Niabella yanshanensis: one gene and its partner. The protein of the gene in region 2 interacts with the protein of the main gene of each other region in a pairwise test. Links are inferred from orthologs where the notes say so. Each region holds a gene or a part of one and is shown on either strand. Other genes may lie near its edges. The genes, in order: sucD and sucC.

Evidence for each region.
Region 1: the proteins of sucC (region 2) and sucD interact in binary tests that used the Escherichia coli proteins (3 or more experiments, as listed by UniProt). The link is inferred for Niabella yanshanensis from one-to-one orthologs.

What each region holds. Positions count from the first base shown.
Region 1 is NZ_CP139960.1:2,039,484-2,046,793, reverse strand. What follows is about bases 2,339-5,215. They hold sucD (succinate--CoA ligase subunit alpha), read right to left. Parts: upstream 4,277-5,215; coding sequence 3,401-4,276; downstream 2,339-3,400. Other genes in these bases: U0035_RS08145 (ABC transporter ATP-binding protein), read right to left, coding at 4,414-5,215; U0035_RS08155 (hypothetical protein), read right to left, coding at 2,339-3,225. In the rest of the region: U0035_RS08160 (DUF8818 domain-containing protein), read left to right, coding at 1-2,227; more of U0035_RS08155, read right to left, coding at 2,245-2,338; more of U0035_RS08145, read right to left, coding at 5,216-5,286; U0035_RS08140 (MlaE family ABC transporter permease), read right to left, coding at 5,373-6,110; U0035_RS08135 (NADP-dependent malic enzyme), read right to left, coding at 6,138-7,310. UniProt on the Escherichia coli protein: Succinyl-CoA synthetase functions in the citric acid cycle (TCA), coupling the hydrolysis of succinyl-CoA to the synthesis of either ATP or GTP and thus represents the only step of substrate-level phosphorylation in the TCA.
Region 2 is NZ_CP139960.1:4,557,431-4,564,742, reverse strand. The notes cover bases 1,567-4,445. They hold sucC (ADP-forming succinate--CoA ligase subunit beta), read left to right. Parts: upstream 1,567-2,339; coding sequence 2,340-3,551; downstream 3,552-4,445. Other genes in these bases: U0035_RS19005 (SusC/RagA family TonB-linked outer membrane protein), read left to right, coding at 3,724-4,445; U0035_RS19015 (hypothetical protein), read right to left, coding at 1,712-2,167; U0035_RS19020 (class I SAM-dependent methyltransferase), read left to right, coding at 1,567-1,608. Also shown: U0035_RS19030 (purine-nucleoside phosphorylase), read right to left, coding at 1-598; U0035_RS19025 (GNAT family N-acetyltransferase), read left to right, coding at 740-1,189; more of U0035_RS19020, read left to right, coding at 1,216-1,566; more of U0035_RS19005, read left to right, coding at 4,446-7,312. UniProt on the Escherichia coli protein: Succinyl-CoA synthetase functions in the citric acid cycle (TCA), coupling the hydrolysis of succinyl-CoA to the synthesis of either ATP or GTP and thus represents the only step of substrate-level phosphorylation in the TCA.

The DNA of each region.
Region 1 (7,310 bases), 2.5 Mb from region 2 along the record:
ACGTGTGTATGATACCATTGATAACGTAGTGGATTCCTTTTACCGGTACGCGACCAATCCGGAAACGGCTAAGTATAATCTGGCTTTTACAGATGTGGGGCCGGGGCGCGGTAATTATATTGCAGACAATGGTAATGCCAACGGGAAGGTGTTTGTATATATAGCACCGGTAAACGGGGTAAGGCAAGGTAGCTATGAGCCCGTTGTTCTGCTGGTAGCTCCGCGTAAGCAGCAAATACTGACATTGGGGATAGATTACCATATTTCTGCTAACACGATTTTAAAAACAGAGCTGGCTACCAGTAAGTATGACGTCAATACACTTTCATCGCTCAACGATAATGATGATAATGGTTATGCGGCAAAGGTTAATTTAAGTAATAACCGGTTATTAAGAGAGAAGAATAAGCTAAGCCTTGTAAGTTCTCTCGATTATGAATATGTGCAGCAGCGTTTTCAACCCCTGGAGCGGCTCAGAGATGTAGAGTTTACAAGAGACTGGGGCCTGCCATTGGTAGCGCAACGCGCCACCGAAAATATTATAAAAGCCTCGGCGGGGCTACGGGCCGATAACGGGAATGCGGTGCAGTATGCATTTATGAACTATAACCGGAGCGATGATTATAACGGTTTTCAAAACGCGCTTACTCAGTTTACTAATTGGAAGAACTGGGGCTTTAACAACCAGTTTGTTATAACTAATTACAAGACCAGCTCCTACGAAGGCTATTTCCTGAAACCTATTGTTGATATTAGTAAGAAGCTGTCCTGGATGGATAACTGGATCATTGGGGGGCGCTATACCCTGGAAGAAAATGTCAATCGCAACACGCATAATGACTCACTCAATTTTACCTCCTTTTCTTTTGACACTTACACGGCTTACTTAAAATCCAGCCCGGAAAAAAGAAACCGGTATGGTATTAATTTTTATACACGAAGTGATAAATATCCGGTTGGAAAAGAGTTAGTACGTGCGGACAGGAGTTATAACCTGAATCTGCAAGCCGAGCTGCTCTCTAATGCCAACCGACAATTTTACCTGAATACTACATTCAGGAAACTGAAGATTTATAATGATGAAGTAAGCGCGCAAACGGAAGACAATACGGTGCTGGCCCGCGCTGAGTATCAAATGAATGAATGGAATGGCTTCTTAAATGGCAATGTTTTATACGAAGTAGGATCGGGGCAGGAGCAAAAACGGGATTATGCATACCTTGAAGTGCCACCTGGAACAGGACAATATACCTGGATTGACTACAATGAAGACGGCGTACAGCAATTAAATGAGTTTGAGCTGGCTGCTTTTGCCGATCAGGCAAGATTTATACGAATTTTCACACCCACCAACGAGTACATAAAGGCCAATTATACTACGCTTAACTACAGCCTGAATATAACTCCTCGACAACTTTGGGGTAACCAGACGAAAGGAATGAAGAGCTTTTTGTCTAAGTGGATGCTGACGAGTTCTTTACAAATCGCTAAGAAATCAATGGCGGAGGGTTTGTTTGAATTTAATCCTTTTAGTTACGGATTGGCAGATTCCAACCTGATCACCCTGACTACCACCCTGGCCAATACTTTATCTTTTAATCGTCAGAGCAACAAATGGGGAGTTGATCTGAGCAACCTGCGTAACAACAATAAAGCCTTTCTTACCTATGGATACGAGAGCCGCCAGAACAATGAGTGGCTGCTTAAATACCGGCATTTTTTATCCAGCTCCATTACCTTAAACATGAATGCCTTAAGGGGTGTTAATGCTTTGTATACGGATGATGTGTTATTTGATAATCGTAACTACGAAATTAATAGGAATAACGGGGAACTGCTGTTGTCTTATATCAAAGGAACTTCTTTCCGGGTTACTACGGGCTACAAACGGGAGCATAAGAAAAATGCGGGTATATATGGGGGCGAAACTTCTTTATCGAACGCATTTACCGCTGAAACGAAATATAATATACTGCAAAGCGCCTCCGTTACTGGCAAGTTTACTTATAACGGGCTAAAGTATAGTGCAGGTGCTAATAGCGCACAAACTACTGTTGGGTATATCATGTTAGACGGATTGCTGCCAGGCACCAACCTTTTGTGGAATCTTCAGGTAACCAAACGTCTTTTAAATAACCTGGAACTTAACTTCCAGTATGATGGCCGTAAGCCGGGAAACACCAGGACAATTCACACCGGAAGAGCATCCATTACGGCAATATTCTGATGATATCCAGGTCATATTTATTTAGCATGATTTTGCAACGCCAGTTCATACGATAGTGTGGTAAGATCTTGTTTGATCATTTTTACATAAGATTCGACCTGGTCGTACATTTTTGCTCTGTTATAAAGCGCCTCAGTGTCATATATACCTTTATCTTTCAGGTATAAGGTTTCAAATTGATTTAATGCTTTTGGATCAACCTGGTTGAAGCTTTTCCAGCGTTCGATAATGCGTTCTCTTAAAGAGAGCTCTTCCGGTTGATTCGGGTTTTTATACTTCAGGTAATACCATACGGCCGGAGGGAAAATGTCTGATACTGCTTGCCCAAACCAGATATCTTTTAGTGCATTTCGCGGATGAAGTAGTTCCGTCTTTTTGCTGTTTCTTAAAATCAACACACCTAAAATAGCTTCAGTTATACCTGTTGCAATACCCAAGTAGTCGCCGCTGTTGCCGGCATCACTTCTTGTTGATAAAATACCCGAGGCTACACCGCCTATTGCACCTACGCCGATAGCGGATACCGTTAGCCGGGTTTCTCTCTGTTTTTCTTTTCCTTTGAGGAAATCTGCCACCTGTGTAATTCTTTCCTCTTCACAATCCAGTTCTGAGGCAAAGGAAGATATCTCAAGTGAAGCCAGGTCAATACGCTCAGAAAGCTGGAGGGCTATTTCAATTTTCTTCAGGCGGCGATCCATATCTGTTTCTATAGATGGTTGGTTAGATTGCAATTTTTCGTATTGCAACAGTAAGGGGAGGAAGCCAAACGCGTAAGCGATATTTAAACTACGAAAACTGTATTTGCCCAACAGGATACTGTCTGTGGTTAATTCATGCAGCGGCCTTAAACCGGGACTCTGCACAGGCACATTGTTCGCCTGGTGACAAGACACCAGCCGGGCATACTCGTTTACCTGTATTTTGTTCCCTGATGAGCAGGAAATGAATGAAAGGGCAGTAAGCAGTGCAGTGAACCCGGCCAGTGTATACAATTTCATGATTTATTTTTCAAGGTAACAATAGCAATTTATTATAAAAATATTAAATAGCCATTGATTGTTTTCTGCGGTAATTCTTTCGGGATGCACCAATGGTAAAGACCCATATTGGGGCCTGCGGCCAAAAAAAATCCCCCGATAAAGTCGGAGGATTTTCTATTAAATTTTAATATCATTACTTTTTTAATACTTCCGCCATTGTCTTACCAATATCAGCCGGGCTGCTTACTACATGAATACCGCATTCACTCATGATTTTCATTTTAGCTGCTGCCGTATCATCTGCTCCGCCTACAATAGCACCTGCATGGCCCATGCGACGGCCGGGAGGAGCTGTTTGGCCTGCAATAAAGCCTACCACGGGTTTTTTGTTGCCGGTAGCTTTGATCCAGTTGGCAGCTTCGGCTTCCATGCCACCACCAATTTCACCAATCATAACAATAGCATCGGTTTCAGGATCATTCATTAATAGCTCTACTGCTTCTTTGGTAGGGGTTCCAATGATGGGATCTCCGCCAATGCCAATGGCCGTACTGATTCCCAAACCTGCTTTTGCTACCTGGTCAGCTGCTTCATAGGTAAGAGTGCCTGATTTGCTTACGATACCTATGCGCCCTTGTTTAAATACAAAGCCTGGCATAATGCCTACTTTGCACTCGCCGGCAGTTATAACACCCGGACAGTTAGGTCCTATCAATCTTGTATTGGAGCCCAGTAAATAGTTTTTCACTTTCACCATATCCTGTACAGGAATACCTTCAGTAATACAAACCACTAAACCGATACCTGCATCCGCAGCTTCCATGATCGCATCTGCTGCAAAAGCTGGTGGAACGAAAATAATGCTGACGTTAGCGTTGGTTGCTGTTACCGCGTCAGCCACCGTATTAAATACCGGTCTGTCCAAATGAGTGGTACCTCCTTTATTAGGGGTAACGCCACCTACCACATTCGTTCCATACTCAATCATTTGGGTTGCATGGAAGGTGCCTTCTGTACCCGTAAAGCCCTGTACTAACACTTTCGAATCTTTATTTACTAATACTGCCATTTTATAGTTTTTTCTGATTGGTTACAAAAGTAAGGAAACCAGCATGCTAATAAGCTAAATTTTTGCTGTTTCCTATACAAAAACAATAATGATAATATGAGGGGCGGCATAGGGGAGCATGCATTGGACCTGGTGTGTTATTCTTTGGTTGCACCTACAACACCATCGCCATCCATATCGGTGTTAAATTTCTCTTCCAGGGCGTCCCGTACATCTTCGTGCACCTCTTTGGGAATTTCTCCGGTTTCCTGTATGGTGCGCATATTTTTTGCATCCTGCAGGAAGTTAGATGCAAAAATGAACTCGTTGAGTTTTTTATTATCGCTGTAAATGATCTCTTTATTGGTGCCTTCCCATTCCTTTTCCCCCTGGTGCATATACACAATGTGGTCGCCAATTTCCATCACACTATTCATATCATGCGTGTTCATGATAGTGGTAGTATTGTATTCCTGGGTGATCTCACTGATCAGTTTATCAATTACAATAGAAGTTTGCGGATCCAGCCCCGAGTTGGGTTCATCGCAAAACAGGTATTTAGGGTTAAGCACAATGGCTCTGGCCAATGCTACCCTTTTTTGCATACCGCCACTTATCTCCGAAGGAAATTTCTTATAGGCATCTTCGTTCAGTTTTACCCGGTCCAGCACTTCTTTCACCCTCGCTTTTTTTACCGAGTATTTGTCGTTCGTGAACATGTCCAGTGGGAAAATAACGTTCTGCTCCACCGTCTGGCTGTCAAATAGTGCCGATCCCTGGAACAACATACCGATTTCCTTGCGGATAGCTTTTTTCTCTTCGGAGGACATGGTTATATAATTGGTGCCGTTGTAAATAACTTCTCCTTCGGTAGGCTGCATCAGTCCCACAATGCATTTCATTAATACCGTTTTTCCGCTACCGCTCGAACCGATAATAAGATTACATTTGCCTGGTTCCATCAGGGCAGTCACCTCTTTGAGTACAACTTTTTCTCCGAAACTTTTTTTAAGACCTTTTATCTCTATCATGGTACTTCGGTTTGAAGTAACTATTTTATATAACGACAATCAGCATCTGCCTCACCAGTTATGACTGGTATATTTTTTCGTTATTATTATAATAACAGGGCAGATAAAATGTAGTCTGCCAGTAAAAGCAGGATACAGGAAATTACAACAGCACGGGTACTGGAATGTCCTATCTCCAGGGCGCCGCCTTTTACATGGTAGCCGTAAAAACATGGGATACTGGTGATCAGGAATGCGAAAACAAAACTTTTGGTAAGCGCAAAGAACACGTTATATCCCTTAAAGCCCATTAACAGCCCGTTGTCGAAAATAGAAGTGCCAATAATGCCTGTAGCAGACCCGGCCAAACGCCCCCCCCAGATACCTAAAACCATGGCCAGTATGATCAGCATAGGTATTGTAATAACCCCTGCAATGATTTTAGGAAGTATGAGGTAGGCTTTGGTATTGATGCCCATTATTTCCAGCGCATCTATTTGTTCACTTACCCGCATATTACCCAGTTCACTGGCTATTTTACTACCCACCACACCGGCCAGCACTATACAGCTGAGCGTAGGGGCAAATTCCAATATCACCGTATCTCTTACAATTTGTGCAATGGTGGTTTTCGGAATGATAGGGGATGTGATCTGATAAGCTGTTTGCACGGTAGATACCGCACCTATAAAAACAGAAATAACGCAAATGATACCAAGCGACCCGATGCCGATATCGTTACATTGCAGCATAAACTGCCGCCAGTACATGGTTCTGTTCTCCGGCATGCGAAACATACCTTTGAACATCTGGATATACTGCCCGAATTCTCTAAGTATTTTCAAGAATAAAGTCGTTTAGTTGGAAATAGCCTATTTTTTCTTTTTGGTGTTTCCCTGGTTTTTTCCTGCTTCTGAACCAGCTTTGGCCGACATTGCCGCTGACTTTAACTGGGCATCCGTAACTGCTATTAAAGCCATGTTGACAATGTTGTTCACCGTGCTACCCAGTTGCAACAAATGTACCGGTTTTTTCAATCCCAAAAGGATAGGACCTATTGCGTCCGTAGAGCCGATCTCTTTCAGGATATTGTAAGTAATATTACCAGATGCTAAATTAGGGAAGATTAATGTGTTTACTTCTTTTTCAACCAGTTCGCTAAAAGGATACATCTCTTTTAACAAACTATTATTAAGCGCCACATTAGCCTGCATCTCCCCGTCAACGATCAGCGAAGGATCTTTTTGCTTCACCAATTCCCTCGCTTTGGAAACCAGTTGTGCTTCGGGTGTATTGCTGCTGCCAAAATTAGAATAGCTCAACATAGCGATCCTGGGTGTAATATTAAATGCGGCAACTTCTTTAGCGGTCAGCAGTACTATTTCGGCCAGTTCTTCAGCCGTTGGGTTAATGTTTACTGTAGTATCAGCTAAGAACAGAGGCCCTTTGGAGGTCATGATCAGGTACATTCCGGCTACTTTTTTCACGCCGTCTTCGGTGCCAATGATCTGCAGGGCGGGGCGGATGGCGTCTGAGTATCTTTTGGTAAGTCCGGATATCATACAATCCACATCACCGCATTCCACCATCATACAACCGAAATGGTTGCGGTCTTCCATGAGTTTTGATGCTTCTTCCTTTGTGTAGCCTTTGCGGGCTCTTTTCTTATAAAAGAGGTTGACATACTCTTCTCTTTTGGCTTTCGCCTCATCGCTGCGTGGGTTAATTACCGGTATGTCGCTGATGTCCAGCTTGTGTACATCGGCCAGCTCCTGTATTTTTCTCACATCTCCCAAAAGGGTAGGATAGCCGATACCTTCGTCTAGCACAATTTGTGCGGCTTTCAAAATATTTACATTTTCACCTTCCGCAAAAACAATACGTTTAGGTGCGCTGCGGGCTTTGGCGCCAAGTACCCGAAGTACCTGGTTATCGAGGCCTAATCTCTTATTCAGGTCATGCTCATATTGCTCCCAGTTCTCAATATGGATCTTTGCTACGCCCGAATCCATCGCTGCTTTAGCTACCGCGGGAGCCACAGTTGA
Region 2 (7,312 bases):
ACTCCGCCCTGGTCTCGAAAGTTGGTCCTGTTACTACAAAGTAAACTCCCTCATGCAATTTTATGGAAGCTGCCTCACCTATTTGCTTTGCTTTGGTAATCAAATGTTTTTTATAAGGCTCGCTCATATCGGGAAAACGGGTTCCCCACTCCTCTACGTTTTTACCAATAAGCGGATTAGGGGTGCTGAAACTGATATGATCATTAATAATCATAATATCCCCTACACTAAAAGCTTCGTTAACGCCGCCGGCTGCATTGCTTAACAAAAGCGTTTGTATGCCAAGCATCTTTAGCACCCTTATCGGAAATACAACTTCCTGCGGAGTATACCCTTCATAATAATGAAAACGACCACTCATGGCAACAACCTTTTTACCCGAAAGCTCGCCAAAGATCAATTTACCCGAATGTCCCTTAACAGTAGATACCGGAAAATTGGGTATATCAGTATAGGGAACTTCCTTTTCTACTTTTATTTTTTGTACAAAATTCCCAAGCCCGCTTCCCAATATGATCGCCACCTGTGGCTGTCCTTCATACTGAGCCTTTAAAAAAGCAGCTGTTTCGTTTACTTTTTGCACAATAATCTCACTCATTGGGATATTATTTAAGTGAGCAAATATAGTGAAAGGGAATAGCTTAGCAGAAGTTCAAAACGTTAATACCTTTGCAGGCCGTAGTTTTATTAATATTTTAAGATTATACGGGTTCTATATTCAAAAATCGCTTCATTTAGTATGAACTTTCAGATCGTAAAATACGACGATTCCTATCGAACATCCCTCCTCTCGGTTTGGGAAACATCGGTATTAGCCACTCATGATTTTTTGGCTCAAAAAGATTTCGATACGATTAAAAATATTTTAAGAGCACTGGATTTCAGTGTTCTGAATGTTTATTGCCTGCTGGATGGGCATCAAATGGCTGGATTTATATCAATAGTAAATCGTAAGATAGAAATGCTCTTTATTGAGCCCCGGTATGCAGGCAAAGGCCTCGGAACAAAATTAATTCGCTTCGCGCTAAATGATCATAAGGCGTGTTGGATAGATGTAAATGAGCAGAATACCAAAGCTGTCAGGTTTTATCTGAAACGTGGTTTTAGTATTTATGAAAGATCAGACAAGGATGATCTGGGATTAGATTACCCTTTGTTGAAAATGCGCTTACAACAACCTGAAAATTAAAGATTCCTGCTTTAAACAGTTTAGTTATGACACCACCGGTATCCAAACGCCTTTTAGACATTGTTGATGCGCTGCCGCTTCGCGACGGCATGCGTATTTTGGAGATTGGTTGCGGTACCGGTATAGCGGCCAGAGAGATCGCTTACCGGTTCGATCCTATTTATATTATGGGAATCGACCGGTCTGCAAAAGCTATCGCGCAGGCGCAGAAAAATTGTGAAGAAGCTATTTCAGCAGGAAAAATCAGTTTTATCCAGGCGGCCATTGAAACATTGACACTTCAAACTGCAGTTGAGCCGTTTAACCTGGCATTTGCCATTCGTGTAGGAGCCCTGGACGGCAGACATTCCGGCAAAGAAGCGGCAGCCTTAAAAAAATATCGCGAAATTGCTTCAACCAGGCGGGAAATTATATATTGATGGAGGATCACCATTGGAGGAAGTGGATATAGATGCTTACCGTTGACTGAAAAAAAAGAGCCTGCCCATAGTAGCAGACTCTTTCTGTTGAGATACGGAGCGACTATTTGTTATATTGAGCAGTCAGCCGGTCGATCTTTTTTTGGATCTCGCTGATATTCTTTTCGGACCTGATAAAACGCTCCTCTTTATCAGCCACTTTCGATGTAAGCCTCACCGCCTGTTTATTATCGCCGGCTGCGCGATCTGCGTCTTTTTTTGCTTTTTTGGCTGCAGCTTTATCACCTACATTGTCTGACATCTTCGCAGCAGCATTTTTGCTATCCGCTGCCGACTGTTCGGCCTTTTCATTAGCCTTCTGTAAATCGGTTCTGAGACCGATCAGATCATTTTGACTCTGCGCGAGCTTTATTTTTTCCTCGTATAGATCTACGTTTAGTTTTGCCAAGTCCTTATTGTACTGCAACAACCTGATTGAATCTTTGGAAACCGTTGATGTCTGAGCGTTGGCAACCACACCCAACCCCATGGTGATTAAACTCACTAATAATAGTTTCATGTTTAAGCATTTCATATTGAAAAAATTTAAACTGAAAATTGCAAAAACATTGTTTACAAAAAAGCAATATTCGATGAAACAGCCTATTCAATCTGTGAAGCAGGGCCTTGAGCTAAACTTTGAATACAAACTTTAAACTTTCCTCTTATCTTCGTGCCAAAAGTTTTTTACTATGAACCTTCATGAATATCAGGCGAAAGAGTTATTAAAAAAATACAATGTACCCGTGCAGGAAGGCTACGCATGTAGTTCTGTTCAGGAAGCTGAGGAAGCTTACCGTAAGATAAAAACTGACAGCGGCAGTAAGTTTGCTGTTGTGAAAGCGCAGATCCATGCCGGTGGTCGTGGAAAAGGCACCGTAAAAGAAACAGGCGTTAATGGTGTAAAAGTTGCAAAATCTTTAGAAGATATCCAGGAGTTTGCCCAGGGCATATTAGGGGGTACCCTGGTAACTGTTCAAACCGGCCCGGCGGGTAAAGTAGTAAACAAAATATTTGTAGGCCAGGATATGTATTATGATGGCCCAAGCGAAAGGCAGGAGTTTTACCTTTCTATTTTATTAGATCGTTCCAGTGGTAAAAATGTGATCATGTACAGTACCGAAGGTGGTATGAATATTGAAGATGTGGCGCATGATACTCCTGAGAAAATATTCAAAGAGTTGGTTCACCCGTCAGGTGGCCTTCAGGGATTCCAGGCAAGAAAAATTGCCTTTAACCTGGGCTTAAAAGGTGAAGCTTTTAAAAACTGCGTAAAGTTTGTTATTAATTTATACAACGCTTATGTAGGATTAGACTGCGGCATGCTGGAGATCAACCCGCTGTTCAAAGCTGCTGATGATAAGATCATTGCAGTAGATTGTAAGATGAGCCTGGATGATAATGCAATGATTCGTCATGCAGACCTGGCGACACTGAGAGATATTACTGAGGAAGACCCAACTGAAGTAGAAGCCGGCAAACACAACCTGAACTTTGTGAAGCTGGATGGTAATGTAGGTTGTATGGTAAACGGAGCCGGGCTCGCTATGGCTACCATGGATATGATTAAATTGAGTGGTGGTGAGCCTGCCAACTTCCTGGATGTAGGTGGTACTGCCAATGCACAAACTGTTGAAGCTGGTTTCAAGATCATTATGAAGGATCCTGCAGTAAAAGCGATCCTGATCAATATCTTTGGCGGTATCGTTCGTTGTGATCGTGTTGCTGCAGGTGTTATCGAAGCTTATAAAAACATGGGCAACATTGAAATTCCTATCATTGTTAGATTACAGGGCACCAACGCAACAGAAGCCAAGAAGCTAATTGATGAGAGTGGCTTAAAAGTGCAATCTGCTATCTTATTAAGCGAAGCGGCAGACCTGGTAAAGAAAGCAGTAGCTTAATCAAGTATACATAAGCAATTAATTTTTATTCAAATGCCTGTAAGATTTCTCTTGCAGGCATTTTCTATTTTGAGTTTTAACGAATTTCTAATTTCTTAAACAAACCTTTGGCTAAATTATTGTTAGGGTTGGCAGGCAATAGATACTCTTACCAAACCCTATCGAACAAACTATGTTATTAAAGCTAAACCGTGTATTACTTTTCATTGCAATCTTCATTTCCTGTTCTAACCTGTCGAAGGCGCAAAATATCAATGGCAAAGTAATCGGCAAAACAGGCATCGGCTTAAGCGACACTTACCTTTATAAAACAGGGTCGGCCGATACCGCAAAAACGGATATGGATGGCATTTTTAGTTTAAAAGCCAACAAGGGCGATTCCATACAAATAAGGAACAGCCTGCTGAATTTAAACCTGTTTTTTGTGGCCCCTGCCACAGACAGCGTGCTGATCAACATTAAAGACAATAGTGAGATTGAAGTAGGCCCCTGGAAAAAAAGCAGTAGTATTAAAGATACCATTGCCGGCCAGGCGCAAACAGTGGTGGATTCTGCTAAAAAACAGGCAGCTACACTAACTGACAGTACAGCGGCAGGAAAGAACAGCGTTGCTACGACCCCCGCAGTTACTAATAATGGCGATACCGTTTTTATAAAGGGAACGGTAACTAATAGTGCAGGAGAACCGCTGCCCTCTGCCAGTATAGAATATCCAGATGGTAAATTATACACTGCTGGGGCTGACGGCAGTTTCTCAATTCCCTTTATCCCCAATGCCAAAGTACGCTTCTCTGCTGTTGGTGTTGCCGCACAGGAAAGGATGCTTACTACTGCCGACGCATTAACGATACAGTTACAGCAAACCGCACCCGAACAACTCGAAGAAGTAACAGTAACCGCATTAGGTATTTCCAAAAAAAGCCGGGCGGTTGGCTATGCAGTGTCTGAAGTAGATGGCAGCGATATTCAAACGGCAAAGGAAACCAACTTTGTTAACAACCTGGCAGGACGTGTAGCCGGTGTGCAGATAGCGACTAATACAGGTTCTATGGGCGGCTCCAGCAAGGTAACTATCAGAGGACCTAAATCGATACTGGGTGACAACAACGCATTATTCGTGGTAGACGGCATCCCCTTCAGCAACTTAAATACAAATTCTTATGGCCAGCAAATCGGCGGTGGAGGTTTTGACTATGGTAGTCCGATACAGGATATCAACCCTGATGATATCGACCAGATATCAGTATTAAAAAGCGCAGCTGCAACCGCTTTATATGGCAGCCGTGGACAAAATGGTGTTGTATTGGTGACCACCAAGAAAACCAATGGAGGTAAAAACAAAATAGGGGTTAATTATAGTCTTAATGTTCAAACAGACAAAGTTTATGTATTACCCAAATACCAAAACAGCTATGGCGGCGGATCTAAAACAACATTCGACACATTATTCTATAACAAAAATCCTGAACAGTTTTTAAGCGGTAATTCTCCCACTTACAACGACCCCGTTCTCGGAGGATATGACCTGTTACCTGAATATGGAGTTGACGAATCCTGGGGGCCAGCCCTCGATGGACGCCTGGTTCGTCATTACTGGTCGTTTGACAGGGAAAAGGGTAATCCGGATTTTGGTAGAACAGCCCCATGGTCACCTAATCCCGACAACATCAAAAGCTTCTTCGAAACTGGACTTACGGTGACTAATAGTGTAAGTGTTGGTGGAAGCAACGACAAAGGCGCTATACGCATCGGGTTTGCCGACACCCGCCAACGTTTTGTGTTACCCAACTCCAGACTTTCAAGAACCAACCTAGGTTTGAACGGAACTTATAAAATTGCAGACAATCTGATTGCCTCGGCTGGAGTACGCTACTCCTACACCAAGGCGAAAGGGAGACCGGGAACGGGTTTTACAGGGCAAAATGTGATGAATCTTTTTAGTGAATACGGACAGCGCCAATGGGACATGGAGCGTATGAAAGATTATCAATATGCAGATGGCAGCCAGATCAGCTGGAACCGAACCCGCTTTGACAATCCTAAACCTCTGTTCGCCAATAACCCTTACTGGACACGTTTTATGGAGTATCAGAATGATGACCGTAGCAGGTTGTTCGGCTCCGTTGGCCTGGAATATAAACCACTGGATTGGCTATCTTTTAATGCACAGGCATTTATGGACAGCTACAACACACTACAGGAAGAAAGATCAGCCAAAGATTACTTTGTAGGGAGTTATGCCCGTAACACCATTGACTTCCGTGAAGTGAACTATATGTTTACAACAAATATCAAAAAAGACCTGGGAGAACGATTCAATTTAGGCGCGACAGTCGGAGGTAACATTATGAAACAAACTGTACGTTTGTTTACCGGATCTACCCCGGCTGGTGCCGGTTTAATCACCCCGGGAGTATACACATTGGGTAATATATCTGCGCCTCCTACAATAATCGAGTCAATGCCCCGCAAGCAAATCAATTCTTTATTTGGGACTACTTCTTTAGGTTATAATAACACCATCTTTCTTGAACTGACCGGAAGAAACGATTGGTCTTCGGCTTTATACTCGGCCAATAATTCTTATTTCTACCCTTCGGCCTCTACTTCTGTCATATTCTCTGAGTGGATACAAGACGCCAAATGGTTGAGCTTTGGTAAAATAAGAGCCGGCATTGCCCAAGTAGGAAGTGATACGGAACCCTACAGAATTTTACAGACTTACAGCTCACCGCAACTATTCAATGGGGTTCCTTACCTTACCGCAGATGATATTAAGAACAGCATTAATCTACTCCCTGAAAAAACCACTGAAAAAGAAGCAGGCATAGAGCTCAAAATGTTTAACAGCCGATTGGGTGTGGATTTCACCTACTATGACCGCATTACCAGAAATCAGATCATACCGGTAAATGTGTCGCCAACTTCCGGGTACAACCAATTTGTTATAAACGCGGGTAGTGTTAGTAACAAGGGAATTGAACTGCGTATCGACGGAACACCCATACAAACAGAAAACTTTAAATGGAACATTGGCGTTAATTTTTCCAAGAACCGGAACAAGGTAGTAGACCTTGCTCAAAATGGCCGAGAAGTTGTAGATAAAATAACTATTGGTACCGAGCGCCGTTTAAACCAGGTTTCTATAGTTGCTGTAAAAGGACAACCTCTGGGTACTCTTGTAGGTTTTGACTATACCTATCTCAACGGCCAGAAGGTAATCGATACCTTAGGTCATTATGTGAAAACCTCAACTGTTGTTCCCCTGGGAAGCGTATACCCCGACTACGTTGGTGGCGTATCTAATACATTTGCTTACAAAAATGTCACACTAAGCGCACTTGTGGACTTTAGCCAGGGTGGCAAGTTCTTCTCCTACACTAATATGTATGGCCAGTATTCAGGTTTACTGGAAGAAACAGCAGCTGGTAATATCCGGGAAAACGGGGTGAATGTTTCCGGTGTATTAAAAGATGGCACACCTTACTCCAAGACCATATCGGCCAATGACCATTTTAAAAATAATTTTGGCCGGAATATTAACGCTGCAAATGTATATGATGCCAGTTATGTTTATCTAAGGGAAGTAACGCTGGGTTATCAGTTACCCGATAGCTGGGCCCAGAAAATAAGTGCTAACAACATCACACTATCATTATACGGGAGAAACCTTTGGTTGATTAAGTCCAATGCGCCGAATGTAGACCCTTCGGCCATCACTAACGGAACCGGTAATATCCAGGGACTGGAAGGGGGAGCAC